DNA from 4 places in the Sporosarcina sp. P20a genome. Region 1 is predicted to be linked to each of the others. Evidence: riboswitches for the same ligand, from Rfam matches in the RefSeq annotation. Region 1 holds a riboswitch; each other region holds the start of a gene.
The links. A riboswitch is a leader RNA that binds a small molecule or an ion and turns the genes downstream of it on or off. The one in region 1 is predicted to bind S-adenosylmethionine.
Positions count from the first base shown of each region.

Region 2: linked by a shared signal. The riboswitch ahead of CSV72_RS05885 (O-acetylhomoserine aminocarboxypropyltransferase/cysteine synthase family protein) and the one ahead of CSV72_RS10690 (bifunctional homocysteine S-methyltransferase/methylenetetrahydrofolate reductase) in region 1 are both predicted to bind S-adenosylmethionine.
Region 3: linked by a shared signal. The riboswitch ahead of CSV72_RS12655 (methionine ABC transporter ATP-binding protein) and the one ahead of CSV72_RS10690 (bifunctional homocysteine S-methyltransferase/methylenetetrahydrofolate reductase) in region 1 are both predicted to bind S-adenosylmethionine.
Region 4: linked by a shared signal. The riboswitch ahead of CSV72_RS06915 (methionine biosynthesis PLP-dependent protein) and the one ahead of CSV72_RS10690 (bifunctional homocysteine S-methyltransferase/methylenetetrahydrofolate reductase) in region 1 are both predicted to bind S-adenosylmethionine.

Region 1 covers NZ_PDYT01000012.1:20,431-28,481, forward strand. Annotated here, with positions in the region: gene CSV72_RS10690 (bifunctional homocysteine S-methyltransferase/methylenetetrahydrofolate reductase) at 1-1,681, opposite strand, end outside; SAM riboswitch class I at 1,765-1,876, opposite strand; gene CSV72_RS10695 (hypothetical protein) at 2,041-2,238, shown strand; gene CSV72_RS10700 (biotin transporter BioY) at 2,366-2,968, shown strand; gene bioB (biotin synthase BioB) at 2,968-3,969, shown strand; gene CSV72_RS10710 (CtsR family transcriptional regulator) at 4,332-4,802, shown strand; gene CSV72_RS10715 (UvrB/UvrC motif-containing protein) at 4,814-5,365, shown strand; gene mcsB (protein-arginine kinase McsB) at 5,355-6,425, shown strand; gene CSV72_RS10725 (ATP-dependent Clp protease ATP-binding subunit) at 6,628-8,051, shown strand, end outside.
Region 2 covers NZ_PDYT01000003.1:63,639-71,689, forward strand. Annotated here, with positions in the region: gene CSV72_RS05880 (glycine betaine uptake BCCT transporter) at 1-1,011, shown strand, start outside; gene CSV72_RS05885 (O-acetylhomoserine aminocarboxypropyltransferase/cysteine synthase family protein) at 1,052-2,332, opposite strand; SAM riboswitch class I at 2,492-2,595, opposite strand; gene CSV72_RS05890 (sulfite exporter TauE/SafE family protein) at 2,823-3,599, opposite strand; gene CSV72_RS05895 (sulfurtransferase TusA family protein) at 3,657-3,884, opposite strand; gene CSV72_RS05900 (MBL fold metallo-hydrolase) at 3,953-5,074, opposite strand; gene CSV72_RS05905 (sulfurtransferase TusA family protein) at 5,071-5,649, opposite strand; gene CSV72_RS05910 (DsrE/DsrF/DrsH-like family protein) at 5,695-6,174, opposite strand; gene CSV72_RS05915 (metal-sensitive transcriptional regulator) at 6,265-6,528, opposite strand; gene CSV72_RS05920 (DUF2187 family protein) at 6,816-7,037, shown strand; gene CSV72_RS05925 (substrate-binding domain-containing protein) at 7,145-7,801, shown strand; gene CSV72_RS05930 (DMT family transporter) at 7,784-8,051, opposite strand, start outside.
Region 3 covers NZ_PDYT01000018.1:61-8,111, reverse strand. Annotated here, with positions in the region: gene sufD (Fe-S cluster assembly protein SufD) at 1-488, opposite strand, end outside; gene sufC (Fe-S cluster assembly ATPase SufC) at 507-1,286, opposite strand; gene CSV72_RS12670 (dicarboxylate/amino acid:cation symporter) at 1,552-2,733, opposite strand; gene CSV72_RS12665 (MetQ/NlpA family ABC transporter substrate-binding protein) at 3,144-4,001, opposite strand; gene CSV72_RS12660 (methionine ABC transporter permease) at 4,066-4,734, opposite strand; gene CSV72_RS12655 (methionine ABC transporter ATP-binding protein) at 4,727-5,752, opposite strand; SAM riboswitch class I at 6,131-6,236, opposite strand; gene CSV72_RS12650 (thioredoxin family protein) at 6,286-6,585, opposite strand; gene CSV72_RS12645 (toprim domain-containing protein) at 6,578-6,931, opposite strand; gene gcvH (glycine cleavage system protein GcvH) at 6,994-7,374, opposite strand; gene CSV72_RS12635 (arsenate reductase family protein) at 7,451-7,810, opposite strand.
Region 4 covers NZ_PDYT01000004.1:110,154-118,204, forward strand. Annotated here, with positions in the region: gene CSV72_RS06875 (DUF3231 family protein) at 1-342, opposite strand, end outside; gene CSV72_RS06880 (antibiotic biosynthesis monooxygenase family protein) at 409-894, opposite strand; gene CSV72_RS06885 (four-helix bundle copper-binding protein) at 1,045-1,368, shown strand; RNA gene ssrS (6S RNA) at 1,506-1,699, opposite strand; gene CSV72_RS06895 (hypothetical protein) at 1,817-2,050, shown strand; gene CSV72_RS06900 (type 1 glutamine amidotransferase domain-containing protein) at 2,279-2,794, shown strand; gene CSV72_RS06905 (hypothetical protein) at 3,014-3,196, shown strand; gene CSV72_RS06910 (glucose 1-dehydrogenase) at 3,284-4,045, opposite strand; gene CSV72_RS06915 (methionine biosynthesis PLP-dependent protein) at 4,197-5,324, opposite strand; SAM riboswitch class I at 5,405-5,505, opposite strand; gene CSV72_RS06920 (DMT family transporter) at 5,661-5,996, shown strand; gene CSV72_RS06925 (DMT family transporter) at 5,999-6,313, shown strand; gene CSV72_RS06930 (methylated-DNA--[protein]-cysteine S-methyltransferase) at 6,320-6,847, shown strand; gene CSV72_RS06935 (FadR/GntR family transcriptional regulator) at 6,853-7,575, shown strand; gene CSV72_RS06940 ((Fe-S)-binding protein) at 7,728-8,051, shown strand, end outside.

The DNA.
Region 1 (8,051 bases):
TTGATCTTTCACGGTCTTCTCCACATTCACGCATCCTTTCCAACACATCTTCTGAAAGCTTGATGCCCGGCACTTCGTGATGTAGGAACTCTGCATTTCGTATATTTGTCAATGGCATGATACCGATGAAGATTGGTGTATCCAAGTGTTTTGTAGCTTCATATACATCGATAATCTTTTCTTTCGTGTAAACCGGTTGCGTGATGAAATAGTCTGCGCCCGCTTCAATTTTCTTCTCAAGTCGTTGTACAGCTCGATCGATTACACGAACGTTCGGATTGAAAGCTGCTGAAATAGAGAAGTTGGCCTTCTTGCGTAATGGCTTACCAGAGAATGAAATGCCTTCATTCAATTTCTTAATCAATTGCAATAACTCCATGCTGGACACATCGTAGACGCTTGTAGCGCCAGGGAAGTCTCCAACTTTTGTCGGATCGCCTGTTACGGCTAGAATATCGTGAATGCCTAATGCATCGAGTCCCATCAAATGTGATTGTAAGCCGATAAGATTATGATCACGGCACGTCAAATGTACAAGCGGGCGGATATTATGTTGCGTCTTAACGATCGAGCCCATTGCCATGTTGCTGATACGAGGGGAGGCAAGTGAATTATCTGCCATTGTTATAGCGTCAACGCCTGCGTCATATAACACATTTGCGCCCTTAATATACTCTTCTGTTTCCAAGTGGCGAGGTGTATCTAGCTCTACAATTACCGTTCGCTCTGTTTTGGCTTTTTCGTGAAGAGGTTGATGTTTTGTAGGTCCCGCTTCATGAATCACGATAGGCTTTGTCGGTTGCACGACTTTTTTTGTGATAGGTGCTAGTCGCGCTAACTGTGTTTTGGCTGCTTTAATATGCTTAGGTGTTGTTCCGCAACATCCACCGATCAACCGAACGCCTTGATCGCGTAGTAATACAGCAGCGCGTCCGAAGTATTCTGCTTCTGACTCATAGACTATACGTCCGTCTTCTACATCTAATAGACTGGCGTTTGGATATGCCGATAAAAATGCTTTTTCAGGTAATGTTACGTTATCAAATGCTTGAATCGTGTGGTAAGGGCCCAAGCGACAGTTAACGCCTACGATATCTGCTCCAAGCGATTCAAGTTGATGAAGTGCATCATTTAATGAAAGCCCGTTCTGTAATACGCCAGGATCATGCATAGACACTTGTGCGATCAATGGAACATCCGTGATTTTCTTTAACGTGGTAACTACAGATGATAACTCCTCGAAGTCGTAATATGTCTCTAGTAGAAGACCATCTGGATCACCTGCCAATAATGCATTGGCTTGTTCTAGTACGACTTTTTCTATTTCATCCAATGTAGCATCACTTTTACGAATTCCGCGCACGCCACCAATTGTTCCTAGAACAAATTGTCCCCCAGGTGCGGCTGCACGTTTTGCGATTTGAATGGCGGCCTTATTGAATTCCGTCACATGACTTTCTAAGCCGTAGCGAGCTAATTTATTCGCATTAGCGCTGTAAGTATTCGTCTGTATGATATCTGCACCGGCTGAGATGTAGTCTTGGTGAATTTGCTCTATAATTTCAGGCTTCTCTACGTTTAGTTCTTCATAGCAATAATCAATTCCGTAAGAATATAAAATCGTCCCCATTGCACCATCAGCCGTTAAGACGTTCGTTTGTAGTTTCTCTAGCAATGACATAACTCCATCTCCCCTTTGCTTTTTCTAATCAAAAAAAGCCTTCAAGTGTATTAGAAGGCTTTGTAATCTCAATGACTAGTTCCCTCTCATCTTTTCAGAGTGCCAATTTGACAGACTGCTGGAAGTAGCACCTTGCCAAAATGGCTGGTTGCTGAAGCGTCGTCGGGCCAGTCCCTCGGCTTCTCTTGATAAGATATGTTTCTTATTAAACTATTTAGATTATTCTAACCACATCATAGCGGCTTTGTTAGATATCGTCAAGTGAACGTTTGGTGAAGTTCATAGTGCAGGGTTAGTGCATAGAGAAATTGTGGTATATATGCTAAAATCAAAGAAACAACTCGAAAAGGTGAGGAATTATGCGATTCTTTAAATACTCATTTCCAATCGCTGTTCTTGTAGGTACACTTGCTTGGATCATGATAGGTAACAGTTATGAAGAAGTTGCTTATGATATGCGTGTGTACATTACAATTGCGGCTGCTATATTCAGTGGTTTAATCTCAAGCGTTTTATTCCGTAAAGAAAAAGAAGAACAGATTGATGAGAAGAAGTAGGCTGTCAGCATTTGTGCTGCAGTCTTTTTTTATTCACCTTTTAATGTTAACTTAAAAATAAATAGTGTTGACGTAAGATGAGTTAACCGTTATTATTTTTATGGTAACTAATATATAAAGAGGTGACATGATGGCAATAGCAACAGAGAGACGACCGGTAAGTAGGTTCAGTGCATTAACTATTGTATACAGCGGGATGTTCGCATCATTAATGATGATTGGAGCAAATATTACATCCTTCGTGCCATTTTTAGTAGTTGGTGGAGTACCAATTACATTGCAAACGTTTTTCGCGATCTTATCAGGACTATTACTTGGTAGCCGTCTAGGTGCGTTGTCTATGACGGTCTATATGTTAATAGGACTAGCAGGTGCACCGGTCTTCGCTAAATTTTCAGGCGGTTTCGGTCAAATCTTAAGTCCGACGTTTGGCTTTATTCTCACCTTTATTCTAATCGCTTATGTAGCGGGGAAAATTGTCGAGCGAAATCACACACTGCCTGCTTTTATCACCGCGGCACTAGTTGCTACGGCAATCAACTACATACTAGGTACGAGCTGGATGTATGTTGCGTACAAGATGTGGGCTGCTGCACCCGACGTGTTTACCTACAAAATTGCATGGTTATGGATGATGCCTCCGCTGCCAAAAGATCTAATTCTAGCTGTACTGTCAGGCATATTTGCGTTTAGAATGTCAAAACACTTGAAAGTGAGGCGTACACTATAATGAATTACCAAAAATTAGCTACCCAAGTGCTGGAAGGGCATGTAGTAACTGACGAGGAAGCACTCGCAATATTGAATAGCCCAGACGAGGATTTACTATTACTACTTCACGCAACATACTCAATTCGATCGCATTACTTCGGAAATAAAGTAAAGTTGAATATGATCATCAATACGAAATCAGGATTATGTCCGGAGAACTGTGGTTATTGCGCACAATCCATCATTTCAAAAGCGCCTGTCGAAAAGTATGCGATGATGAAATCGGAAGAAATACTAGAAGGTGCAGAACGTGCTGCCGCTAATAAAGCAGGTACCTATTGCATCGTAGCAAGCGGACGGGGACCGCGCGAAAGTGAACTGGACATAGTTATTGACTCTGTTAAACAGATTAAAGAAAAGCATAAAGGAATGACGGTATGTGCTTGCTTAGGTATTTTGAAACCAGGACAAGCAACTCGTTTGAAAGAGGCGGGAGTAGATCGCTACAACCACAACTTAAACACATCCGCAGAGCATCACGAAAGTATAACGACATCGCATACATACGATGATCGTGTTAACACTGTAGGACTGGCCAAAGAAGCAGGCATATCTCCATGTTCAGGCGTCATTGTCGGCATGCGTGAAACAAAGCAAGACATCATCTCTATGGCGCGTAGCTTACGCGAACTGGACGCAGATTCCATACCTGTAAACTTCCTGCACGCGGTAGATGGAACGCCGTTAGAAGGAACATCAGAACTGGACCCACGCTACTGTCTGAAAGTCCTGTGTCTATTCCGCTATATCAACCCTAGCAAAGAAATCCGCATCTCCGGTGGACGTGAAGTTAATCTAAGAAGTCTTCAACCACTAGGCCTCTACGCCGCAAACTCTATCTTCATCGGCGATTATCTCACAACAGCTGGTCAAGAAAATGATCAAGATCAAAAGATGCTTGAAGATATGGGCTTCGAAGTCGACCTCGAACCTTTGCATAAAAAACCTATCACTATATAAAGAGAAAAGAAGAAAGAGTTTGTATACATTATGACTGAAGACAATCCGCTAGAAGGATCTGTTCTTCAGTCTTTTATTATTCAGACAGTCTTCTATGTAAGAAGATTATAGTAGGTAATCTTAAGCGGAAAGCATCCATCTGGATCATCGATCAACGGTGCTTACCAACTCACCTAGTTTTTTTGTCTGGTGATTAATTGAATAATCAATAGCCTAATGTGACAACCTAGCAACAGGTTTCCTTTCAACGTAATAAGGTATACATATAAACAAATGAATTGCATCCCGCCTAATTTCTGCGATACAATCAAGTCAAAGATAGTCAAAGTCAACTAGATGAACGAGCGAAACGAGGTGACGAGATGCGTAATATTTCTGACATTATAGAAGGATATTTGAAGTCGATTATAGAAGAGGAAGATAGTGCTTCTATTGAAATCAAAAGAAACGAGATTGCTGAGAAATTCCAATGCGTACCATCACAGATCAACTACGTGATCAAAACCCGGTTTACCGTCGAAAGAGGCTACGCCGTAGAGTCTAAGCGGGGGGGCGGAGGCTACATACGGATTTACAGGGTGCGTACGAACTCCCGAAAGGACTTACTTGAACAAGCGTTGGGGATTTTAGAGAGTGAAGCATCCTCTACTATGGCGGAAGATGTCATCATCCGTTTAATTGAAGAAGAAGTCATTACAGAACGTGAGGCTAAGCTGATGCTTGCCGCAGTGGGCCGTGCTACTTTGCGTTATATGTTACCTGAGCGGGATGCATTACGTTCGCGTATTCTTCGCGCTATGTTAGTTACATTAATTTATGAAGAGATAGAATGAGGTGAATCTCCATGCTTTGCGAAAACTGTAAGGAACGACCAGCTACTGTAGTGTTTAAACAAGAAACATCTAATGGTGTAACAGAGCGTCATTTATGTGATAAATGCGCATTTTACTCACAAACATTTTCTTTTAGTCCGGATCAGGAGCCGTTATCCATTCAACAATTTCTAGCACACTGGTTGGGCGGATCAGAATTATTTTCAGAACAAAAAGCCGATGAGAGATTGCCGGATGGTCCGAAATGTCCGAATTGCGATTTGACCTTCCATCGTTTCCTTGATATCGGAAAGTTTGGCTGTGCAGAATGTTACGAAACATTTAGGGGACAGTTGCCACGAGTGTTTGTCAAATTGCATAATGGACATACCCAACACCGTGGAAAAATCCCCGTTTCACTTAATGAACGATTTGCTTTAAAGAAAAAGCTTGAAGATATCCGTACAAAAATGCGGGAAGCCGTAGAAAACGAACGTTTTGAAGAAGCGGCCACTTTACGTGATGAGGCGAACCAAGTGAAGGAGCAACTGTCCGATGGGGGTGATGATCAACATGTCATTTGAAAAATTCATCAAACAGGAACTCACAGGCTGGATGGTAGCGGAAGGTGAACATGCTGATATCGTCTTATCCACAAGGATCAGGCTGGCTCGTAATTTGCGTGATCATCTATTTCCAATAAGTGCTTCGCAAGAAGATGCAAACCGCGTAAGCGAAGCGTTGAATCAAGCGGTCGAGACGATGCAGGATCACCACTTTACAGGCACGACAATGGAAGATTTATCACCACTTGAAAGACAAATTTTAGTCGAGAAACATTTAGTCAGTCCGCAGTTGATCAATCCTGAAAAACATGGATCGGTTTTGCTGTCGGAAGACGAAAAGATTAGTATTATGGTGAATGAAGAAGATCATATTCGCATTCAATGTATTTATCCAGGCTTTCAAATAGATCAGGCGTACGAACATGCTGATCGAGTAGATAGCGAGCTGGAAGTGAATTTGAACTATGCTTTCGATGAAACATTCGGCTATTTAACAAGTTGTCCATCCAACACAGGTACGGGAATGCGCGCGTCTGTCATGATGCATTTACCTGCATTAACCATCACTAAGCAAATCGAGCGAATTATTCCTGCGATATCCAGGCTTGGGATGGTTGTACGTGGAAGTTATGGAGAGGGCAGTGAAGCACTCGGTAATATTTATCAAGTTTCCAATCAAATCACACTTGGCAAATCAGAAGAGGAAATCTTGAAAGATCTGGAAAGTATCTCTAAGCGCCTGATTGCGCATGAAAAGAAATCTCGTGAATTATTATTGGCTAAGTCGGAAGTTCACTTGGAGAATAGATTATTCAGGGCACTTGGTACATTGACTCATTCGCGGATCTTGCCGTCAGCAGAAGCGGCAAAATGTTTGTCTGACGTCCGTTTGGGTATTGATTTAGGTATCATTGAAAATATTGATATGACCATCTTGAATGAATTGATGATTTTCATGCAACCAGGATTTCTCCAACAATATGCGGAAGCGGAATTAACATCTGACGAACGAGATATCCTTCGTGCACAATTATTCCGGGATCGGCTAGGTATAGAGAGATCTGCTGCACAAGAATAGGACTGTGATCGGTTATGAGCAAAGTTTTTGCAAGAAAGCCTCATAGCATTTATAATTAATCAAAGATAGTCAAAGTCAATATGCGAATTAGGTTGTATCGCGAACTGGCATGAATATATATAGTTATAGGAAACAAAGCATTGATGCGTTATTTTGCATAACATAGAATATAGTCCACTGATGAAGGAAGAGGGGAATGAATATGATGTTTAATCGATTTACACAACGCGCACAAAAAGTTTTACAACTGGCTCAAGAAGAGGCTATTCGTTTAAAACATGAATCTATTGGTACTGAGCATATTTTACTTGGATTGATTCGAGAAGGTGGCGGCATCGCGGCAAAAGCTCTTGAAGCGATTAGCGTGAATGCAGATACTATTGAACGAGAAGTAGAAATTCTAGTAGGTGTAGGCTCTAAAGATGTGGGTCCGATCGTTCATTATACTCCTCGCGCAAAACGCGTTATTGAACTATCTGTTGATGAGTCCCGTAAATTAGGACATTCTTATATCGGCACTGAACATATTTTATTGGCTTTGATTCGAGAAGGAGAAGGCGTGGCGGCACGCGTTCTGAATAACGCCGGTGTTAGCTTGAACAAAGCTCGCCAGCAAGTACTTCAATTGCTTGGTAATGATGAAAGTTCTGTTGGCAACCCAGCGAATTCTGCGTCAGCAGCCACACCAACATTGGATGGCTTAGCGCGTGATTTAACTGAAATCGCACGTGAGGGTACGCTGGATCCCGTAATTGGACGAAGTAAAGAAATTACACGTGTGATTGAAGTGTTGGCACGACGTACAAAAAACAATCCAGTGTTGATTGGTGAACCGGGTGTAGGTAAGACGGCGATCGCAGAAGGTTTGGCACAGCAAGTTGTAAGTAACGAAGTGCCTGAAATATTGCGTGACAAACGTGTTATGACACTAGATATGGGTACAGTCGTCGCAGGCACAAAATACCGCGGTGAGTTTGAAGATAGAATGAAGAAGGTAATGGAAGAAATCCGTCAAGCGGGTAACATTATTTTATTCATCGATGAATTGCACACGTTGATTGGTGCGGGTGGGGCAGAAGGTGCTATCGATGCATCCAATATCTTGAAGCCATCTCTTGCACGCGGTGAACTACAATGTATCGGTGCTACAACACTTGACGAATACCGTAAATATATTGAAAAAGACGCAGCACTTGAACGACGTTTCCAACCGATTCAAGTTGATGAGCCGTCTGTAGATGAAACAATTCAAATCATTAAAGGCTTGCGTGACCGTTACGAAGCGCATCACCGTGTGAAGATTACGGATGAAGCAGTGGAAGCGGCAGCGAAGATGTCTGATCGTTATATCTCGGACCGTTTCTTACCGGATAAAGCGATTGACTTAATTGACGAAGCTGGATCGAAAGTGCGTTTGCGTTCGTATACAACGCCTCCTAACTTGAAGGAGCTCGAGGTGAAGCTTGAAGCAATCCGTTCCGAGAAGAATGCAGCCGTGCAAAGCCAAGAATTTGAGAAGGCGGCTTCTTATCGTGATAAAGAGCAGAAGATGAAGGAAGAATTAGAAACAACTAAAGCAGCTTGGAAAGAGAAACAAGGGCAAACTGAGTCCGAAGTGACAGTAAA
Region 2 (8,051 bases), on a different contig from region 1:
CAGCCTGGATTGATTTCTGCTACACTTCGTCCGATTTTCGGTAATCGTGTAGAAGGTAAACTCGGAACCGTCATTGATGTCTTTGCAGTTTTCGCTACTGTCTTCGGCGTCGCAACATCACTTGGATTTGGAGCAGTCCAGATCAACGCAGGTTTGAATTACTTATTCGGTGTACCGATCGGTTTCTGGTCTCAATTTATTATTATTGGGGTCGTGACTGTATTATTCCTAATATCCGCTTGGAGCGGTCTTGGAAAAGGCATTCGTATTTTATCAAATACAAATATGGTATTAGCTCTTACACTGTTGGTCTTTATCATTGCACTCGGTCCAACTTTGCTGATCTTCAATATGTTCACTGATTCTATCGGTGGATATTTAGAGCACCTCATTCGTATGAGTTTCCGTACAGCACCACTTACACCTGAAAATCGTTCATGGTTGAATGACTGGACACTATTCTACTGGTCTTGGTGGATAGCGTGGTCACCATTTGTCGGCATGTTCATTGCCCGTGTTTCAAAAGGTAGAACAATTCGTGAATTCATGATCGGTGTGCTTGTAGTACCGACTTTATTGAGTGCCATTTGGTTCTCAGCATTTGGTACGACAGCTATTGAAACACAAAAGGCAGGCATTATCGATCTAGCCTCAACTGCAACAGAGTTGACGATTTTTGAGATGTTCAGTGGATTGCCTTGGTCATTCGTCATTTCAGTTGTCGCTATTTTGCTGATTACATCATTCTTCATTACATCAGCGGATTCAGCTACATTTGTACTCGGCATGCAGTCTTCATATGGTTCATTGACTCCACCTAATAACTTAAAAGTTGTCTGGGGTGTCATTCAGTCTTCCATCGCGATTATTCTATTATATGTTGGTGGTTTGGATGCACTTCAAAACGTCATCATCATAGCAGCCTTACCATTCTCCATCATACTGATCATGATGGTCGTCTCGCTATTCAAATCTTTAAAAGAAGAGCGAAAAAAAGTAAAACGAAAATAAAAAATGAACACTGCGCACATGCGTAGTGTTCATTTTTTTATTAGTTCGAGGCTTTTTCGATTGCTTGTTTCAAATCTGCGATAATATCGTCTACTGACTCTAACCCTACAGACAAGCGGATTAACTCCTCGCTAACGCCTGAATTCTTCAAGTCTTCTACGGACAACTGCTGGTGAGTAGTAGAAGCCGGATGAATGATTAATGATTTTGCATCTCCCACGTTCGCTACATGAGACCAGATTTCTACATTGTCGATGACTTGTCTTCCTGCATCGCGTCCACCTTTGATACCGAATACGATTATTGATCCATACCCGTTTTTCAAATGTTTATTGGCCAATTCCGCCGTTGGATGATCTTCTAGACCTGTATAGGTTACCCATTCGACAGCTGGATGTTCTTGCAGGAAGGCCGCAACCTTTTGCGCGTTTTCATTGTGGCGAGGCACGCGTAAATGAAGTGTCTCTAAACCTTGCAACAAGTTGAACGCACTGTCCGGCGACAAGCATGGGCCGAAGTCTCTTAGCAATTGCACGCGCAATTTCGTTGCGAAAGCCGCTGCTGCCGTGTCGATTCCGTAACGTAAGCCATTATACGATTCATCCGGCTCTGTAAAGCCAGGGAATCTACCTTGTGTCCAATCGAATGTCCCTGCATCTACTGCTACACCACCGATAGTCGTACCGTGTCCGCCAATCCATTTCGTTGCTGAGTGGATCACTACGTCTGCACCATACTCGATGGGGTTTGATCCATATGGAGACGGGAATGTGTTGTCTACTAGCAATGGGATTCCATTTTCGTGTGCAATGTTCGCAACAGCTTCCACGTCAAGCACTTGCAAACTCGGGTTACCGATTGTTTCTGCAAACAAAGCTTTCGTTTTATCTGTAATGGCCGCTTCAAAGTTCTTAGGATCCGAAGCATCCACAAACTTTACTTTGATGCCGAAGCGCGGTAATGTTACGGCGAATAAATTGTATGTACCACCGTAAAGATTACTTGCTGCAACAATTTCATCGCCCGCTTCAGCAATATTCATAATAGAGAATGCGATGGCCGCCATTCCCGAAGCCAACGCGACTGCCGCTGTTCCGCCTTCTAGCTGTGCGACACGTTCTTCGAAAACTGCTACTGTCGGGTTCGTAATTCTTGTATAAATATTACCTGCTTCTTTTAAGCCAAATAGGTTTTGTGCGTGTTCCGTGTCTCTGAATACATAAGAAGTCGTACGATGAATCGGTAAAGCCCGTGAGCCTGTTTCCGGATCCGGTTTTTGCCCTCCGTGTAATAGTATCGTTTCTGGCTGTAAATTCGTCATAACCATTCCCCTTTTTCATGTATTGATGGAACACCGAAACTCCCCGAATATCTTTTCTCTGGGACTAGACAAGGAAAACGTAGGCGTGTGATTCGCTCTTTTTATATAGAAAAAGCCCATCTTCCATAATAAGAAGAGGGCTCTGCTTTCGCTCATTCCCCCTTATCTTCCAAACTACCGAAAGTTTGTAGGAAGTAGCACCTTTGCTTCCGCCGGTTGCCGGGCATCACAGGGCCTAATCCCTCCGCCGCTCTTGATAAGAGTGTGTCTATTCGTTTTCCATCGTTGAAAAATAGTATACGGCTATTCCTAGTCTATTGCAAGGATTTAATAGAATGTTTAGAAATTAGCATTACTTTCAATATGATGAATTGACAGTAAGAGTGAAGAAAGCACCGTAGTGAGTTTAATGAAGTTTCTTACTTGCGACTCCATTTGAAAAATCGCCAGAGACATGTTCAGTGAACGATGTACTGGCGATTGTGCTTATTTAGAATATGTCCCACCATATTTTCACGGCGGAGGCTATGATTAGCGCGGCTAAAATGCTTTGTAATACTTTAGTATTTACTTTGCGGCTAACTTTTACACCGATCGGAGCTGCGATGATGCTTGCGGCGATCATGACGAGAGCTGGTCCATAGGGTACTTGCCCTGTTAAGAGCTTGCCTGATGCTGAGCCCACTGATGACAATAACGTAATCGCGAGTGATGTAGCGATCGTAACGCGTGTAGGAATTTTTAGTATCACGAGCATAATCGGTACCAAAATGAATGCACCACCAGCTCCGACAATCCCAGCTGCCAAGCCGACGATAAAGGCTGCACTAGAAGCAACGAAGCGATTGAATGTAATCTCATCAACCGGCTGATCGTCGAGACCTTTTTTCGGAATAAACATCATAATTGCCGCCATAACAGCTAGAAAACCATAGACGACGTTGACAGTAGCTTCTGTTAGCATACTAGAACCGGCACCGCCGATCACACTACCGACTAATACACTGATTCCCATGTAGAGAACGAGTGGTTTCAAGATCAGATTACTCTTTCTATACGCTAAAACTCCTGAAAGTGATGCAAAGAACACTTCAACTGCAGTAATCCCAGAAACTTCATGTGGTGTAAATGCAGCAAAACCCAGTAGCGCAGGAATAAATAGCAACATTGGATATTTAACAATTGCGCCGCCAATTCCCATCATACCGGAAAGGAACGAGCCGACGAATCCAATGAGGAAGATCGTGATAATAAATGGAATGGTCATGATGTTCTCCCTTCTTCCTGATGAAAGAGGGAGACAGCAATTCCCTCTATCCGTAGTTTACCCTTTTTGGATCCAGAATTTAAAGACATCGGACTCTTGTTGCTGATCTTTGATTTCATGATTGCCTGAAGCTGCCCATGCAGTAAGATCGGATACTGATCCTTTGTCTGTCGTATGAATTTCAAGAATATCTCCTACTTGCAAATCCTTCATTGCTTTCTTTGCACGTACGATCGGCATTGGACATGCCAGGCCTTTTGCGTCTAAAAATGTTGTTGTACTCATATATATCTTCTCCTTTTAATATGTTTTTTATTTTTTGTTTTGTTTTCACTATAAATTAAACTACATACTTACCGAACTGCACAGCGATTTGGTCCAATCTCCATCTCGCGTTGCGTTTCTTCATCAGGCTCAATTTTCCCCATATTCATCTGACGAATTTCTTGATACGCATTAGGCTGCGGAGGCAAGTTACCCGTGACTAATTCTCTAAACTCTTTTTCATCCTGAATATTCAAGCCATGATTTTTTTCATACAATACGCTAAGCTTCTCCGCCACGCTACCATCTTCATTCAACTCATCTATAATCATGAAGTGTGCAGGTAAGACTATTAAGTCCTCAGATAATTTTTTATAGCGACTATACAAAGACTCACGTAAATCACCTACCCAATCTTCCGCTAAACCAGCTAAATCTGGACGTCCGATCGAATCAATGAACAGAATATCGCCTGTCATCAAATAGCTGTCATCGACGATAAATGAAGTCGAACCAATTGTGTGTCCTGGCGAATAAAGTGCTTGAATATCAATTTTGGTTTCACCTATCTGAATGAATGTATCACCTTCTAACGCTGCATATTCAAATACTGCCTCTTCTGCATCTTTCGGAGGCAGCCAATACGTTGCACCCGTGGCTTTTGCAATCTGACGACCACCCGAAATATGATCAGCGTGCAAGTGCGTATCAAGTACGTTTGTGATCTTGATACCGCGCTGCGTAGCAAAATCCAAGTACACATCCGTCATACGTGTTGCATCAATGATTGCCGCTTCCCCACCAGACAAGACCATGTAGGAAAGACATCCTTTACCAAGACGGACGAATTGATAGAGCTCGCCACCCGATTTCAAATCGGCAATTTTCACTGGCTCAAGATACTCGCTCCAAGCTTTCATTCCACCTGAAAGGTAACCTACTGGGAAGCCTGCTTCTTCCAGGATTTCCGCCACCATGATGGACGAACCTTCTTTTGCACAAACAACTAGGATTTCTTCATCTTTTGGCAATTGATCTTCAATTTCTTCAATGCCATCCAATAAATCAAAGTACGGTACATTCAAATGGCGCACTTGCTCGCCTTCGATTTTCCAATCTTCAAATGCACCTTCATTTCGCACATCCAAAATGAATAATGATTCCTTCGCAATGACGCGTTTTGCTACTTCACTTGATTGTATCGTTCTCATTTATTCATACCTCCCGTTGAATTTTCCGTCTCGCTATTCCACTCCGACATACCAGGAATTACATTCGTGACACGCTCAAATCCATTTGCGACTAGTTTTCGACACGCCATGTCACTACGATTACCAGTTCGACATACTACAAAGATCTCGCTGTCCTTACTCAAATACGGCATGCGTTCATCCAACTGGCCTAGAGGAACAGATAGGGCTCCAGGTATATGAGCGAATGCATATTCTGCTACTTCACGAACATCTAGTAACACAGCGTCAGGATTTTGAAGCCGGTCCATCAACTGACTATTGTCGACTGTAACTGGATACTCTTTTTGTGACTGATCTTCCTGACCTGCTTTTCGTACGAAGTGGCTCCATACATCGGCTTCTTTCACATTACCGACGTATTGATGCCCCACACTTTCCGCCCATGCCTGTAAATCTGCAGTAGTACCTGCATCTGTCGACTGGACTTCGAGCACTTGACCATCTTCCATCTCTTTCATCATCTTTCTCGTCTTCACAATCGGCATCGGACAAGCAAGGCCTTTTGCATCTAACACGTTATCTGACTGAATCATTGTATTCCTCCTATACACCCTGGGGTATCTATTTTCACAAAAAAATTAAATAAACAAGTTCACTTGACCATCTTGCGCTTCTCCTAAGTAAGCGGCTACACCGCCATACTCGACTTCTTGTAGAAGTTCTCCTTCATTAAGTCCTAGCAAATCCATTGTCATCGTACAGGCAATCAATCTCACGTCCTGCTCTATTGCCATATCGATCAGTTGTGGTAATGTCATCGCGTTATGCTTTTTCATTACTTGCTTGATCATCTTAGGACCCATTCCTGCAAAGTTCATTTGGGATAACCCCATTTTGTCTGCTCCACGTGGCATCATTTTCCCAAATGCCTTTTCAATGAAGCTTTTATTACTTTTAATCGGTTCGTCTTTCCGCAATGCGTTCAGTCCCCAGAATGTATGAAAAATCGTTACTTCATGATCATACGCCGCTGCGCCGTTCGCAATAATATAAGCCGCCATCGCCTTATCATAATCTCCACTAAATAATACAATCGTTGTTTTCTTTTGCTCCGTCATGTTCTCGTCCCCTTCTATTTGAAAATTACTTTGTTAAATACCCATAGGGGTATATTATATGTTATAAAAAAAAGAGTCAAGTGATGTTGCTCATCGACTCTTTACTAGAAGATCTACCGCTTCATTAATGATGGATTCATGCGTACGATCATCTGCCTCGTCCAGATTTTCCATGCAAGCGATCAAATTCGAGCTCACGACTACTCCAATTGTACGATCAATAGCAGAACGACTGGCTGATAATTGCGTGATCACTTCTTTACAGTCCTTGCCCTCTTCCATCATACGCAAGACACCTTTGATTTGACCCTCGAGACGCTTTAACCGATTTTTGACTTTATCATCGTATTCCATATCGCTCAACCTCCTTACTGTTAGCTTTATATTATACCCCCTGAGGTATAATGTCAACCGATTGATTTTTATATCGTCAGTACGATTCTATCTTTGACAATAGGACCAGTCAACTTCCAGAATTGTTTCCTTGCAAAACTTGCTCATTCGACATAATTCTAGTATGATGAATAATTTCCCGAAATGTGTTATACTAGTTCTAGTAAGCTATTGTACGCACTTTCCGTCTGATTTTAATGACAAATTACGACAGACTAAATTCCATACTACTGAAGGAGTTGATTCGATTGGCATTCCCACGAAAAGATCGTCCAGTTTCTGATTTTGTAGCATCACGGTATGTAGACGAAGTCATATCTTTCAACCGTAATGAACATGAAGTTTCCGGAACTATACACAAGATTCTCGAAAACTCCGTCATTGTGAAGATTTCTGAAGAAGACGCAGAAAATATTGGAGCAGCTTCCAACATGACTGTCGTTGCACACAAAAATTACACAGTTCAATAATTGTACGTTCGATGCCTTGCAGATTAATGCAAGGCTATTTTTTCACATAAAAACCAGTAACGGCCGCAGGTCATTCACTATAGAAACGTGTATTGGAGATGATTGATTTGATTAATCATACAAATATAGATTTAACGCAAACAACCTCACTAAAAGGGACTTTACGTATTGGCGCTTCGCCAGTAATTTCGCAAGCTATTTTACCCGACGTACTCACTCGGCTACACGCGAAGTATCCAGACATGCGACTCGAACTAACGACTGCCCCTTCTTCTGACATTGTGCGATTACTTAAAAGTCATAAGGTCGACGTTGGTTGCAGTGAACTAGACAACCTACCGTCGTCTGAAGCATTTATGCAAGACGAACTAGTACTTCTTTCTTCTGCTATACACCCACTTGCACGTAAGAGAAGCTCGTCCATCCTAGATTTGCAAAATACACATTGGATTTTACCTGATACGGAAAGTCCTAGTCGTCTATTAATTGATCAATCGCTTAAACAGTATGGAGTACAAGTACAGCCTACTATTATGAGCTCGCCGGAAAGTATCAAACAAGCCGTTCTTAGTGGTCTAGGCATCGCTATTATGTCGCGCCACAGTTGCAAACAAGAGCTCGCAAAAGGCGATCTAACCGTACTCGATTATAAAGTTGCGCCAATCAAACGTGCTTTTTATACAGGAACCCGCTCTAAGACCAATGAAGTACAAGCATTCCTCAGCGAACTCAAAGCCTATTGCCGTCTATGGCAAGTCAACTAGCCCTCTTCTAAGCTCTCGTTTGCTACGCCAGTTCACGAGGAATATTCCCAAACTGATGAGCATGCCTCCTAAAATCAATGACATGGATAACTTCTCATCCAACAGAATCCATCCTGACAATGTCCCGAAGAATGGTGCCAAAAATAGAAACGCACTCGTTCTCTCGGGATTTCCTGTCTGCAATAAATAAAACCAAATAGAAAACTGTATAATCGATGCGGCAATTGCAAGCCACCCTAATATCGCCAAA
Region 3 (8,051 bases), on a different contig from region 1:
TTAGGTACGTAGACAAATACTCCACCGTTGATCAATGCTGCGTGAAGAGCCGTTAACTTATGCTCATCCACTTTCACACCGTCAGTCATCAAGTATTTCTGTAACAACTCACTGTGTTCACGTGATGCCGTGAAGATATCCGTCAAAATAACGCCTTGTGACTTCAAGTCCTCAGACAACGAAAGGTATGCAGGTGTGTTATTGTGCTGCACGTAAATGTTTTGTTGTTGTTCGTCATCAATCAATGCTTTCGCTTCTGTTGGCAATTCTTCCAAACCTGCGAAGATTGAGCTTTCAACTGTATGTGAAGGGAATTCCGTGAAATTCCACTTTGTAATCTTAGTTTTATCTGGTCTTGGCATTTCGAGTACTTCAGCTTTAGCTAGAGCATTCGAACGAAAATCTGCCATCCAAGCAGCTTCCTCCACTTTTGCGGAATAAGAGCGGACGTCTTGTTCGGTCAATGCCAATGTTGTTTCAACCGTCATTTTGAGTCGTCCCCTTTCTTATGCTTCTTGTCCAACAGTTTCGTCTTCGATACCTAGTTCTTCTTTGATCCAGTCATATCCTTCAACTTCAAGTTTCTTGGCCAATTCAGAACCACCAGTTTTAACGATTTTACCTTGCATAATAATATGCACTTTATCCGGCGTGATATAGTCTAACAAACGCTGGTAGTGAGTGATGATCAAGCAACCAAAACCTTCACCGCGCATTTGGTTGATTCCGTTAGAAACAATTTTCAATGCGTCGATATCTAGACCTGAGTCAATTTCGTCAAGTACTGCAAACTTTGGTTTCAACATCATAAGTTGGAGAATTTCGTTACGCTTTTTCTCTCCACCAGAGAAACCTTCGTTTAAATAACGTGTTGCCATATCTTCTTGCATTTCAAGAACTTCCATCTTGCTATCCATTTCACGAATAAATTTCATCAAAGAAATTTCATCGCCTTCTTCACGACGTGCGTTCACTCCAGAACGGAGGAAGTCTGCGTTCGTTACGCCAGTGATTTCGCTTGGATATTGCATTGCTAGGAATAGACCTGCTCTTGCGCGCTCGTCTACTTCCATTGCTAATACGTCTTCTCCATCAAGTGTAATTGATCCAGAAGTTACTTCATATTTCGGGTGACCCATGATTGCTGATGCAAGCGTAGATTTCCCCGTACCATTGGGACCCATGATTGCATGGATCTCATTTGTATTTATTGTTAAGGTAACACCCTTTAAGATTTCTTTGTCCTCGATTTGGACATGAAGATCTTTAATTTCCAAAATTGCCATTCCAATACCTCCAGTATGATCGCGTTGAATGGTTTATCCATTCTCTATTTAGTATCATTCTAATCTTAACTCATATTCGAGTTGGTTGCAAATCTTTAAGAATCATTACACATATTGATTAATTTCGTCGTCACTACGCAGATGAGTATATTTTTCATGACTATCATTTTTCATTTGACAACTAGTGAATGAGAATCAATTAAACCTTAGTACATAAGAATTAGACGGCAAAAAAGCCGGTTAAGTAACCGACTTCTCTACTACTTTATACTTTTTTTGTGAATCGATCGACGATCATCGCAAGCGCACCGTCACCTGTTACGTTTGTTGCTGTTCCGAAACTATCCTGCGCCAAATACAGCGCGATCATCAGTGCAACCATGCTCTCATTGAAGCCTAGCATGCTCGTAAGAAGTCCAGTTGCCGCAACTACTGCGCCACCTGGTACGCCAGGTGCCGCGATCATTGCAACACCGAGCATGAAAATGAATTGCAGATAAGCTCCAAAACTAATGTCGATTCCATTCATCATCATGACTCCTATTGAACAAGAAACGATCGTAATCGTGCTACCCGACAAGTGGATCGTTGCGAATAACGGTACCGCGAAGTTCGTTACTCGTTCTGAAGCACCCGTCTTTTTCGCCTGACGAAGCGTAACTGGAATCGTGGCAGCAGAAGACTGCGTTCCGATAGCTGTCAAATACGCAGGTAGCATCGTTTTCATTAACACTAACGGATTACGTTTGTTCAATGAACCCGCCACTGTGTATTGCAATGTCAGCATGATCAAGTGAAGAATAATGATCATGATGAAAACAAATACAAAGACAGAAAGTACATTCGCCACTTCACCTGTATACGTCATATTCAGGAAGATCCCGAAAATATGAAATGGTAATAACGGTATGATCACGACAGAAATAACCTTATCGATAATTAAATTAAATTCATCGAAGAACGACATCATCGTCTTCCCTTTAATCGCTGCCATCCCTATTCCAAGTAGAAATGCCATTAGCAACGCGGTCATGATTCCCATAATCGGATCCATTTCCATTTTGAAGAACGCTACTCCCGCCTTACGTGCGCCTTCAGCAATGTCCGTCTTCGTCGTTGGATTAATGAAGTTCGGTAAAATATTTGTTGCTGCAAAATACGCAAGCAATCCCGCGATGACTGTTGATCCATACGCAAAAGCAGCAGACATTCCAAGCAATTTCCCTGAACCTGCCCCAAGTTTTGCAATACTTGGTGCGATAAACGCGATGATAATCAGCGGAACGACAAAGTTCAAGAATCCACCGAATAACATATTAAAGGTAGCTGCTAAACGAACGAACCAATGCGCAAACCCTTCATGGATCATTGGCAATAACAAGCCAAGCCCGATCGCTAGCCCAATGGCGATCAAAATACGCCAAATGAGCCCTAATTTAAACTTCACAATTCGTCCTCCTCAAATACACATATGTATTACTCAACAAAATTAACTTTATCACATGTCGAAAGAATAAAGAAGATTTTGTTTGGATTTTGTTGATATTTTTCTTGATGGATTTGAGGTGGAGTGGTTTCAATGTTGGGTAGGGCAAATTGTTTGCAGTATTGAGCTGTTCACGCGCTAGATTGAGCGGATAGCCTGGCACATTGATCGAATCACGCACCTGATAGAGCGGATAAACATTGCCATTGAGCGGTTTACGTTCTACATAGAGCGAATAACCCAACACATTGAGCGCTTCACGCACTTCATAGAGTAGTTAGCCCTAAACTTTGTGCAACTAATCCAAAACACCCACCACTCATACAAATAAAAAAAGCCGGCAGCTGCAATAGCTACCGGCCGTTACATTATTATTTTACTGGAACAACTGATCCAGACCATTCATTCAAAATGAAATCTTGAATTTGCTCTGAAGTTAATACTTCTACCAATGCTTTGATAGCATCGCTGTCTTCGTTACCGCTCTTCACAGCAATTACGTTAACATACGGCGACTCTTTATCTTCCAATACGATCGAATCTTCCATTGGATTCAAGCCTGCATCGATAGCGTAGTTGGAGTTGATCAACAGTGCATCGCCTTCATCATTATTATATAGCTGAGGCATTAATGCTGCTTCATAGTTCGCATCAAACTCCAAGTTCTTTGGATTTTCTACGATGTCGCCTACTTCAGCTTTCACTTTTTCTACGTCGTCAGCTAGCTTGATCAATCCTTTTTCTTCAAGCATTGCTAGTACGCGGCCGTGGTCAGCAACAGAGTTACTGATTAAGATCGTCGCACCGTCAGGAAGTTCTTCTAGTGAATCATATTTCTTAGAGTACACACCAATTGGCTCGATGTGGATTGCGCCTGCATTAACGAAGTCATAGCCGAAATCAGCCATTTGGCTCTCTAGATACGGAATGTGTTGGAAATAGTTCGCGTCAATTCTACCTTCTTCTAGATCTTTATTTGGCAATACATAGTCTGTATAACTTTCAATTGTTAAATCATAGCCTTTTGCAGCTAATAGTGGCTTAGCTTCTTCCAAGATTACTGCGTGCGGTGTGTTAGACGCACCGACTATTAGCGACGTTTTCTCGCCTTTTTCTGCATCATCTACATCTGGTGCTCCATTATCTTTACTACCCTCGTCTTTTGTTCCGCAAGCTGCCAGTGCAAGCACTAATACAGCTGCGAATAGACCGAATAAAAACTTCTTCATGTCCACATTTCTCCCTCTCCATTATGGAATGTTTTATGGTTAACAGGTTTCCCTGAAAATCCTATTATCGCTTGTCCAAACGTTTCACAATGAAATCACCAATAAACTGAATGATAAACACGATAACTAACACTAAAATCGTCGCCATCATCGTGACATCTCCACGGTTACGCTGGAACCCTTCGAGATACGCGAGCGTACCGAGTCCTCCAGCACCGATTACCCCTGCCATCGCTGTGTAGCCAACAAGCGCAATCGACGTCACCGTAATCCCTGACACGAGTGCAGGCATTGATTCTGGCAACAATACTTTGAAAATGATCGTAGACGTTTTGGCACCCATGGAACGTGCTGCTTCGATAACCCCTTTATCGATTTCCTGCAATGCAATTAATACCATGCGTCCGTAAAACGGAGCTGCACCAATAATTAACGCAGGCAATGCGGCATTCGGTCCACGCATACTTCCTATTAATAAATTAGTCAGAGGCAACAATAAAATGATCAAAATGATAAACGGAATCGATCGGAATATATTTACGAATGCTCCCGTAAAGACATTCGTGATTTTATTCGCCCATAACTGACCAGGAGTTGTTAAAAACAATAACAGACCGAGTCCAATACCAAAAACAAACGTGAAGACTGTTGAGTAAGCAGACATATAAAGCGTCTCGCCCGTTGCTTGCCACATTTTATCCCAGTTAACGTTCGGGAACCATTGCTCAATCATGGACCAGCACCTCCGTCTTCACTTCATTGGCATCAAGGAAAGCAATAGCTTCCTCAATAATTACCACGTCCCCTACTAGTTGCAAGACGAGTGTACCGTATGCGCCGTCACGTGTCGTCGAAATATTTCCTTGCACGATGTTGACGTCGATTGGGAATTTACGAATCAATTCAGCAAGTACCGGCTGCTCTGTACGTTCGCCAATGAAAGCTAGCTTGATCAACTTGCCGTGCGGTGACTCTTCCTGTAAATGCGCCATCGCTGCGTCCGTATCGCCGGTATCTGTTACCTGCGAGATGAAACGCTTCGTAATATCCGCTTGTGGGGATTGGAAAACATCCAGTACATTACCCGCCTCTACCACTTTACCCGCCTCCATGACCGCTACGCGATGACAGATTTTGCGGATGACGTGCATTTCATGCGTAATCAAAACGATCGTTAATCCAAGACGTTCATTAATTTCCGTCAATAAATCTAGTATTGCATTCGTCGTTTCAGGATCTAGTGCGGACGTTGCTTCATCACAAAGCAATACTTCCGGATCATTCGCAAGCGCTCGTGCAATGCCGACACGTTGCTTCTGACCACCTGATAATTGCGATGGATACGCCTGTTCACGGCCCGTCAGTCCAACGAGATCAATCAATTCCTTCACTTTTTGCTTTCGTGCCGATTTCTTCACGCCAGCAATTTCAAGAGGAAACATAATATTTTCTTCTACCGTTCTTGACCACAGTAAGTTAAAGTGCTGGAAGATCATACTGATCTTCTGACGTGCATCTCGAAGGCCAGAACCTTTTAATGTCGTCATTTCTTGTCCGTGAATCATAATACTGCCGGACGTAGGTGTTTCAAGACCATTCAATAGTCGAATTAATGTACTTTTTCCTGCTCCACTGTAACCGATGACGCCGAAAATTTCTCCCTCTTCGATGGCTAATGTCACGTCATCTACCGCGACAATTTCTGAACGGTTCAATTGGAATCTTTTATGAACGTTTGTTAGTTGAATCATTTTCCGCACCACCTTGATTAAGTCTTTTTGTTGTGTTTTCGGAAAGCTACACGACGCTTTCCGCTTTTGTTTCATCTAGCTTCAGATGCCAGCTCCTCGGGTCGTTTCGATCTTACATTCAAGGCAAAAAGCGCCTTGCTTGTAAGCTCTCCAACGCCTGTCGGAGCTAAACGGCATCTTCCGCTTTTGTTTCATCTAGCTGCAAGCGCCAGGCTCTCGGGTCGTTTCAGACTTTCCAAAAAGGCAAACTGCGCCTTAGTGGTAAGTCCTCCAACGCCTGTCGAGTCTACATGGTACTTTCCGCTTTTGTTAATAAAAAAAGCCTTCCTGCAGACAAGCAGAAAGGCCGAACGTATATAGTTATGTACGTTACCATTTCTCTCATCTATCAAAGCATTAGGCTTTGAGTGAATTGGCACCATTTCACATATGTGACGGTTGCCGGGCTTCATAGGGCACTTCCCTCCACCGCTCTTTATAAGAGTTACGTATTCAATTGATTAACTACTTATACCATACTTTGATTTCTTTTGTCAACTGAGCTTCTCTAGTAGATACGGGACGGATTGAAAGGCGTAAATTTTTTCTAATGGCTGTCCTTTGCGTTGAATGAGTAAACAAGGAACGCTTTCCACCTCATATTCTATTGCGATGTCTTGGACGTAATTTAAGTCCGCCTTTCCAATCGGTAGTTTCGGGCGCATCGCCTCGATCACCGTGAGCATTTTTGAAGCGACTGCACACGTTCCACACATCGGTGTATATAAATAAAAAGCGGCTACTTGCTCTGCCGCCTGTGCGCGTTGCCAGTCTTCAATTGTCCAATTATTCATGTGGTCCACCTGCCAAGTATTTGGAATGTACTTTAAAATTGGCGGCAGCTAAAATGCTAGCCAATAGTTTAATGGGAGTCGTTTCTACTTCGCGGTAGAGACGATCGGTATATAAATGTCTCGCTTCTGGATACAGTTGTTTGAACAGCTTACGAATGGACTCACCTGACGCGTCCGCATCCATAAAAACAAACAGGTCCTGCTGCTCATACGGTTCAAGCAGTTCCTCAATATGGTACGCGCTGATGGTGCCATTCGTACAAAGAATCTCTACAGGCTCAGCAAGGATCGGCACTAGCCGCTTACGATCCGAACCGCCTTCTACAATGAGAACTTTCGGGTCCATCCTGTTTCCTCCTAGCGTGTAAAAAAAGCACTGGGACGTTCCAGCGCTTTTCTTTTAGAATATTATTCAGCTGTCATTTCTTCGTACTGCTCAGCCGTCATTAATTCATCTAATTCAGCTTTGTTATCGATTTCGACTACTACCATCCATGCACCTTCGTATGGAGATTCGTTAACCAATTCCGGGCTGTCTTCAAGGTTTTCGTTCACTTCTACAACTTTACCAGTTAGTGGAGCATACAACTCAGAAACAGTTTTCACTGATTCAACACTTCCGAAAGGCTCGTCTGATTTCAATTGATCTCCAACTTGTGGAAGCTCAACGAATACGATATCCCCTAGTTCAGACTGTGCGAAATGTGTGATACCAATACGGTATTTACCGTCTTCTTCTTTTACCCATTCGTGCTCTTCTGAATAACGTAAATCTTTTGGTGTGCTCATGTCGTTACCTCCAAAAATATAATAGTTTATCTACCTTTAGTTTGCCATAGTTCCCGCATAAAGACAAGATTCTAGATCACTTCTTCCACGTTTCTGTGTAGGTTGTTTCATTAAATCCGACAGTTACTTTTTGGTTGTCAGAAACGATTGGGCGTTTGATGAGCATCCCATCTGAGGCGAGGAGCGCGATCTTTTCGTCGTCTGTCATGGTAGGTAGTTTGTCTTTCAAATTGAGCTCGCGATATTTCATGCCGCTTGTGTTGAAGAACTTTTTCATTTCGAGCCCGGAGTTCGCGATCATGCTACGAAGGTCGTCTTCGCTCGGTGGTTGTTCGGCGATGTTGTGTTCTTCGAATGAAATCCCCTCGTTCTCGAGCCATTTCTTCGCTTTGCGGCATGTGGTACATTTCGGATAGCCGTAGTATGTCATAGTCATAGTCGTAATCCTCCTTTTTTTCAGTATAGCAAATATAGGGGTATTGATACTAGTTTGGCGAGTGAACAATGAGAAGCTGGCAGAGTGTTGGGGTAGGAATTTGCGCTTCGGAGGGGACGCTTTCTGGAGGGCGGGCGGTGAACCACACCCCTTCGCTTCGCTCGCAGGGTGTTTCACCTGTCCCGCTGATCCTCCCAGAGCCATTCCTGTCTGGTCAGTGAGGCCCTATTGAAAAAGAAAA
Region 4 (8,051 bases), on a different contig from region 1:
GAGTCCTTGTCCAACATTAATGGACACGGCTCCGCTGATTTCCGGGTCCATAAAGCGTGCGCCCGCAGGAATGTCTTCAGCATTAGCTTTTGGTCTTTCCGGAAGTGCGGGTGGCGGTGTGATGCCATTTGCTTTCAGCACTTTGCCGAAATCTTTGTTCTCCGCTTTCATAGTTTTAATTGCTTCTTCAAGCAGACGAATGAGATCCGTATCTTCCGCGTGATTAACGAATGCTTCATATCCGCTGATTAGACCGTTATTGGCACCCATGAACGCCCATATAGCTGTGATTTCCCCATAATGCATAGGTTGATCTTTTGGATTACCATCTAAAATACCCACAAAAACACTCTCCTCATCATTATTTTCACTTCATGAGTAGTCTTTGCAGATTTCGATAATTTATACTTATTTTTTATACGTCGTCACAAATGAAGGTCCTGAGAAAATGTTAGGACGCTGATCGACGCCATCTTTTGTGCCACGTTTTGCATGTGCTTTTCCATAAGCTTGCGACTCTTGCCAGTTTTTGAAGGACTCTTCGTCTTCCCACATAGTTAAGATCACATATGTGCCGGAGTGTACAGGTCGCAATACACGGATTGCTACGAATCCTGGTTCTGCCTCTATAAGACGCGCACGATTATTAAAGCGCTGTTCAAACGTTTCTCTACCTTCTTCTGTTACAGGAATATTGTTTAATACTGCGAAACGACCAGATGGTAAATCTCCGCTTTGATCTAAAATATCGTATTCGACGGCATGGTCGAGAGTTGTCGTTTCCGCTTCTTGAAGCACGAGCACTTCTTCATCATTATTCATTAATGACGCACGTGCTTCTTCTGGTAAGTTACCTGCATCTTCTAGTGGACCTGTCCATTTAAATAGTTTCATTTCAGACACCTCATCTTTTTCTATTTTGTTAATTACTATATAGTATAACGGAGAAATGAAAATGCTTTCAATGAATAAGAAAACAGTGCTGTTGGTTTACTATCGAAAATAGGAGGGAAGAGTAAGAAAAATACTTTTGGAGGAGATTGAATGAATCAAAAGTACGCAGATGTACTGAATGCATTAGAGGATTGTATAAAGGCGTGTAATCATTGTTTTGACGCATGTCTAAAAGAAGAAGACGTTCGTATGATGGCGGACTGCATTCGATTCGATCGAGAGTGTGCTGACATTTGTTCATATGCAATCCAGTCGATTACTCGACAAAGTCCATTTACAGACAAAATCTTGCAACTCTGTGCGGAAGTTTGTGAGCAGTGTGCTGAAGAATGTGGAAAACACGATCATGATCACTGCAAACAGTGTGCTGAAGCGTGTCGGAAATGTGCGGAAGCTTGTCGCAGTGTAGCTTAATTTCTTAAATGAAGATAAAGCATTTTTCGTTTTTACGTAGGTGTTTTTTCTTTGCAAGAGCTAGCTTCTCTTATTAAATGATTTCACATACAAAACAAAAAACCTTCCATACAAGTATGGAAGGTTTTCCCCTGTTTATGTAAGCCGTGTTTGCCGTACTTAGTCATAGAAAGTTTTAAACCACCACTCCTCAAAGTGGGTGTTTGCGGAAAACGTTCCTGTATGTCTGAATTGCTAAAAGGAATCCAGCATGCCATTTCCGTTTCGTAATAAACTCCCTTTTACAGCTTAAAGGTTAAAACTTAATGTCATACGAACAATACAGCTTGTAGATTTATCTTACACCCGGAATAGAGGAAATGCAAATGGAAAGTTCTTCTGTTTGTTGAAACTAAAACGTATGATAGAATGTATAGAAATGAAAAGACTAGACAAGGGGTGGTCATGTATGGAACAGCATGAAAACAACTCAGAAAAACAACAACTAGTTACAAGACAGGCAGAGGAAATCAGTACGTTGAATCAAGAAGTGGATGTACTTCGTAAAGAGGTAAAACAGCTTCGTGAAGATATTGAGCTGATTGATATATTTCAAAAGAAACCAATCGTTTCATCTGCTGTAATCGGACAAGTCGGTGGTATTATTATCGCTATACTAGTCATTATCGGAATATTCTTTTAGGTGAATGACTCTGCCCTGTTATTATAAAATTGGTGGGACTATAGTTTACCCCGTTTGTGCTGAAAAGGCAGTGATTGCGCCATATATTACGTCTATTCAAAGCTTATTGCGATGCTTGGTTTCTGTAAAGCCTGTACTCTGAAGTAGAACTAAATCGTAGATGATGTTTAGACACTTTGTAATGTGGAATAGTATATACAGTACATCACATAAGGAGTGGTAAGCATTATGGCTAAAATAGCAACAGTACTTGGAGATATGTTTGAGGACTCAGAATATATGAAACCGGCTACAGCGTACAAAGAAGCTGGACATGAAGTAGAAGTGATTGGCGCGGAAGCGGGAACTGCAGTAACAGGGATGAAAGAAAATACAAAAGTGAAAATTGATAAAGCAATTGCTGACGCTAAATCATCGGATTATGATGCTTTGTTTATTCCGGGCGGATTTTCACCTGACGTTTTGCGTGCAGATGATCGTTTCGTAAAATTTGTCAAAGAATTTATGGATGCAGAAAAACCTGTATTTGCAATTTGCCATGGTCCACAATTGCTCATTACAGCAAAAGCACTTGAAGGACGCGATGCAACAGGATATACGTCCATTCGTGTAGATATGGAATATGCAGGTGCAAAATACGCGGACAAAGAAGTAGTAGTTTGTCAGAACCAACTCGTAACAAGCCGTACACCTGACGATATTCCGGCATTTAATCGTGAATCACTAATAATTTTAGAAAAATAATAACTACTTCGATCGTCAAGGTGTAAAAGCCTTGACGTTTTTTTGTGTCTTCTGCACATTATTCCGCTGCTTACAACATACGATAACAATACATTTTAACATTCGTTGAAAAAGATTCTCAATTGTACTTGAAAAAGGTTCTCAATGAGAGTATGCTAAAAACAACGAATAAACCGGAGAGACGATCGCGTCTTACAAATGAAAGGTCGGGGATCTAACATGTATAAGATTGTTGCTTTGGCGGTATTAGCAGGGATTGCATTAGGTGCAGCAGCTGGGTTTTCCTTTGGAAGTAAAGAACTGACAGGTATGTTCGCCGGAATGGCGGCACTTGCGTTTATCGCAGCACCGGCAGCGGTCGTCTATGCAAGTGAAAAGAAAAAATGGAATCAAGCTCACTAATATAGAAAAGCATCCAAAATTTTGGATGCTTTTTTATATGGATTTATTCAAATGTTTCCAATTCTTGTTGCCAAGAGATAGTAAATCTTAATATGCAGACCATCCATTGTCAGCTTCCATGATGACGCCGTTAACATAAGAGGATTCATCTGATGCAAGGAATAGTGCAATGTTTGCAATTTCTTCCTTAGTTCCTGGACGGCTCATCATGTTTACGCCCCTTAATGCTTGCTTCATGCCGAATTCATCCGGTTGGGTCAAGCTGTTTGTGATATTAGTTGGTATTTGCGCTGGGGCAATTGCGTTACAGCGGATGTTTAATGGACCGTATTGAGAAGCAACGCTTTTTGTCATCCCTGCGACCGCATGCTTTGAAGCGGTGTAAGCAAAACCACCTCTACCACCTGTCACTGCTGAGATAGAAGCCATGTTGACGATAACCCCTGATTTTTTCTCTTCGAAGATAGCCAATGCTTTACGAGTTGCACGCATCACACCTGTTGTGTTGATTGCTAATACTTTGTCCCATACTTCATCTGTCACTGTAGCCGCAGAGTACATATTGTCCATAATCCCGGCATTGTTCACTAGAATATCAAGTGTACCGAATCGCTCAACTGCTGTATCAATCATTTTTTGTACATCTTCCTCAACTGTCACGTTGGTTTTAACTGCTAGCGCTTCACCGCCAGCACTTTTGATCGTCTGGACAGTTTCTTCCGCACCTTCCATATTCATATCTGCAATGATAAGCTTTGCACCTTCACGCGCATATAGCTCAGCAATTTCTCGTCCAATCCCAGAACCAGCGCCAGTTACAACTGCTACTTTATTTTCTAAACGTTTCAACAATATCGCCTCCAATAATATTCGTATGTTCTTTTTTATTATATACTTTAATGTCTAACTATTGAAAGATTTAGCTTCATTGCTTTGACTACATAAAAAACTCGAACTGTCATAGTTAAACTGACGGTTCGAGTTGTACTGTTTACTATTATTAAACTTTTATGCCTCCGACTACTTCTTTTGCAGCATAAAGAGCTTGTTTCACATCAGCAATCAAATCGTCTACATCTTCGACTCCAACTGAGAAACGTAGCAGACGGTCGTCCACTCCACGGCGATTACGTTCTTCCAATGGAATATCCATATGTGTCTGTGTAGTCGGATACGTGATAAAGCTTTCCACACCACCCAAACTTTCAGCGAATGAAATAAGGTTCATGTTTTCAAGGAATGGTCCCACCCACTCGCTATTCTGTACGCGGAATGACAACATACCCCCAATACCAGCGTAGAGCACATCGACAATGAGTGGTTCTTGTTCTAAATAAGATACCATTGCTTTCGCATTCGCGTCATGTTGTTTCATACGTAAGTGCAATGTTTTTAGACCGCGAACGACAAGCCATGAGTCAAGGGGAGACAATGTAGCTCCAATCGCATTATGGTTAGTAAATAGGCGTTCGCATAAATCCTCACCCTTTGCGACGACTAAACCTGCTAGTACGTCATTATGTCCCCCGATATATTTCGTTGCACTATGAATGACAATATCTGCACCTTCTTCAATAGGTCGCTGGAAATAGGGTGTTAAGAACGTATTGTCGACAATTAGCAATAAACCATGTTTTTTCGCCAATTCCGCATACGTACTGATTGCTATGTTTTGCATTAATGGATTGGTGGGTGTTTCCAAGAAGATCGCTTTTGTGCGATTAGTAATCGCTTGCTCGACTTCTGAAACATCATCGAACGATAAGTATCGCGTCTTCACATTGTAAGTCTCTTCATATTGATTAAATAAGCGATACGTGCCGCCATATAAGTCTTCAGGCGCTAATAGTTCTGAACCTGTCTTAAATAATGATAAAATTAGTTGAATGGCTGCCATTCCAGAACTGCACGCATATCCTTGATCACCGGATTCCAAGTTTGCAATTCCATCCTCTAAGACAGAACGCGTAGGGTTTTTTGTACGTGTGTAATCATATCCAGTAGATTTGCCCAGACCTTCATGATGGTATGCTGTAGACAAGTAAATCGGCGTATTTACTGCTCCGGTTTTCTCATCACTATGGTTTCCAAGTTGTACTAATCTAGTTTCTAATCCGTTGTTTGTCATGAATATCCATCCCCCCCAGAAAAATAAAAAAGAACCTCTTCTTTTCGAATAGGCCCTCGAACATACAAGTGTATACAGTATTCTCATCTTCAAGGTGGTGTCACCCTTGGAATTAGCACCGTGCCTGGGGCTGGTTGCTGAGACATCGCTGGGCCTATCCCTCCGTCTCTCTCGATAAGAATATTCACAATATAGGCAAAACTGTTGACGGATTTATTCTATCATGCAGATATACTAGATGCAAGTTCCCTTTTATCGTCATTCGATGATTTTTTGTTCCAGTAAAAGATTTGCTATACTTATAGATACTCTTCATGATGAAAGGAGATTTTTATTTTGGCTTGGGGTTATGTCGCGCTAGCGGCTATTATAGAGATTTTCTGGGTAGTCGGTCTTCGTTACTCTGAAACAGTTATTCAATGGACTGGAACCGGTGTGGCAATTGTTTTCAGTTTTTATTTCATTATTAAAGCATGTGAAAAATTACCTTCCGGGACGGTATACGCAGTTTTTACCGGATCAGGTGCCGCTGCAATCCTTTTAGTGGATATATTCATCTTTCAAGTAGGCTTCACATGGGTTACGCTGACATTCATCGGATTAATCGTCATTGGGGTAGTCGGCATTAAGTTGACTACAGATGAAAAAGTGAACACAGAAGGAGGTAGCTGACAATGGCTTGGGTGTACTTGGCTATTGCGAGTCTCGGGGAGATTTTCGGTGTGTTAAGTATTAATTATTATTTACAGAAGCGTTCAATTAAAAGATTGTTACTTATTGTGGGGATATTTGGTTTTGGCTTTGTTTTTCTATCACTTGCGATGCGTGAAATTCAGATGAGTACAGCTTATGCGGTATGGACAGGGTTAGGAGCAGCAGGAGCCGTATTAATGGGGATTTTGATTTTCAAAGAATCTGCTAGTGTCAAACGTCTCTTCTTTTTATCTCTCATCATTCTCGGTGCGGTTGGCTTGAAATTATTCGGGTAAAGGGGAGTGGACATACTGGTTTATTGGACACAATTTGATTTCGACGAATGGACAGTGACGCTAGCTGCTACAGAAAAGGGACTTTGCTACGTGGGACTTGCCGAAAAAGGTTTGGAACAAATGAAGGATTGGACTAAGCGATTTGATAATAAAGAATTAAAGAAAGACGAAACAAAGCTTGAAGTCTATACAAGTCAGTTCAAAGAGTATCTTTCAGGGAAAGCTACTGGTTTTTCAGAGCTGTCGCTTGATTTAAAGGGAACACACTTTCAACTGCAAGTATGGGAAGCACTACAACGAATACCATATGGTGAAATCGTAACTTATTCGGAAATTGCAGAACAAATAGGGAAAGTATCTTCTGTTCGGGCTGTAGCATCTGCAATAGGTAAAAATCCGGTATTGATCGCGGTGCCTTGTCACCGTGTGGTTGCAAAAAGTGGAGGATTATCAGGCTATCGTGATGGTATGGAACATAAAAGGAACTTGCTACAACTGGAGAAATCGAGCTTGATAAGTGATAGGACGGAGTGAGCAACATGAAATATAAGCAAATTAAACAGAAGAAAATATATGAAGAAGTGGCGGATAGTTTATTAGACTCCATTCAATCTGGAGAGTTAAAGCCGGGTGATAAATTAGATTCTGTACAGCAACTGGCTGGAAACTTTACAGTTGGCAGATCAACAATTCGCGAAGCCTTATCAACATTACGTGCTAGAGGGCTTATCGAAATGCGACAAGGAGAGGGGACATATGTCAAGGAGTTTTCATCCGTCGATATGATCTTTCCGTTACAGAGTGCCATGCTCATGAATCAACAGGATATTCAACATTTGTTAGCTGTGAGAAAAATAGTTGAAACCGGAGCTGCAGCAAATGCAGCAGAATCCCGTACAGTATACGATTTAAAAAAGATGGAAACTGCACTCAATGAAATGAAAAAGCATGCCGGGGATATTTTGCTAGGTGAAAAAGCGGATCTAGACTTCCATTTTGCAATCGCAGAAGCAACAAAAAATCCATTATTGGTAAATTTATTGAGCCAAGTGGCAGGACTAATGAGTGAATCGATGAGAGAGACACGTCGTATTTGCCTTTATTCGGAGACTGCGACAGTAGATCGTTTGCATGATGAGCATGAGGCCATATTTTTAGCGATTAAATCACAGCAACCAGAAATTGCATCTAGTACTATGCAAGCCCATCTTCTGAATGTGGAGTCTGTTCTAATAGATCATTGGAAGTCAGTAAAAGAATAACATTACTCACTCATTTTCTTTTGAGTGATTTTTTTTAGTGAAATAAATGAATGCTCTGTCAATGAACAGATCTTTGTAGTATGCTATGTAAAATATTAGTCATCTGATGACCTGTTGACTATGAAAATATTTTAGCGAAGAGGTGAAGTGAAATGAAGGTTAGCTTATTTATCACATGTCTTGTAGATATGTTTTATGCAGAAGCCGGTAAAGACATGGTAGAAATATTAGAAAGACAAGGCTGTGAATTATCGTTTCCAAAAGGACAAGTTTGCTGCGGGCAGCCTGCTTATAACAGCGGATATGTAGAAAACTCCAAATCAGCAATGAAAAATATGATCAAGGCATTTGAAAATGCGGAGTATGTTGTCACGCCTTCAGGGTCTTGTGCCACCATGTTTAAATTGTATCCTGATGTATTCAAAGATGATCCCAATTGGTTACCAAGAGCGCAAGAGTTGGCAGATAAAACGTAT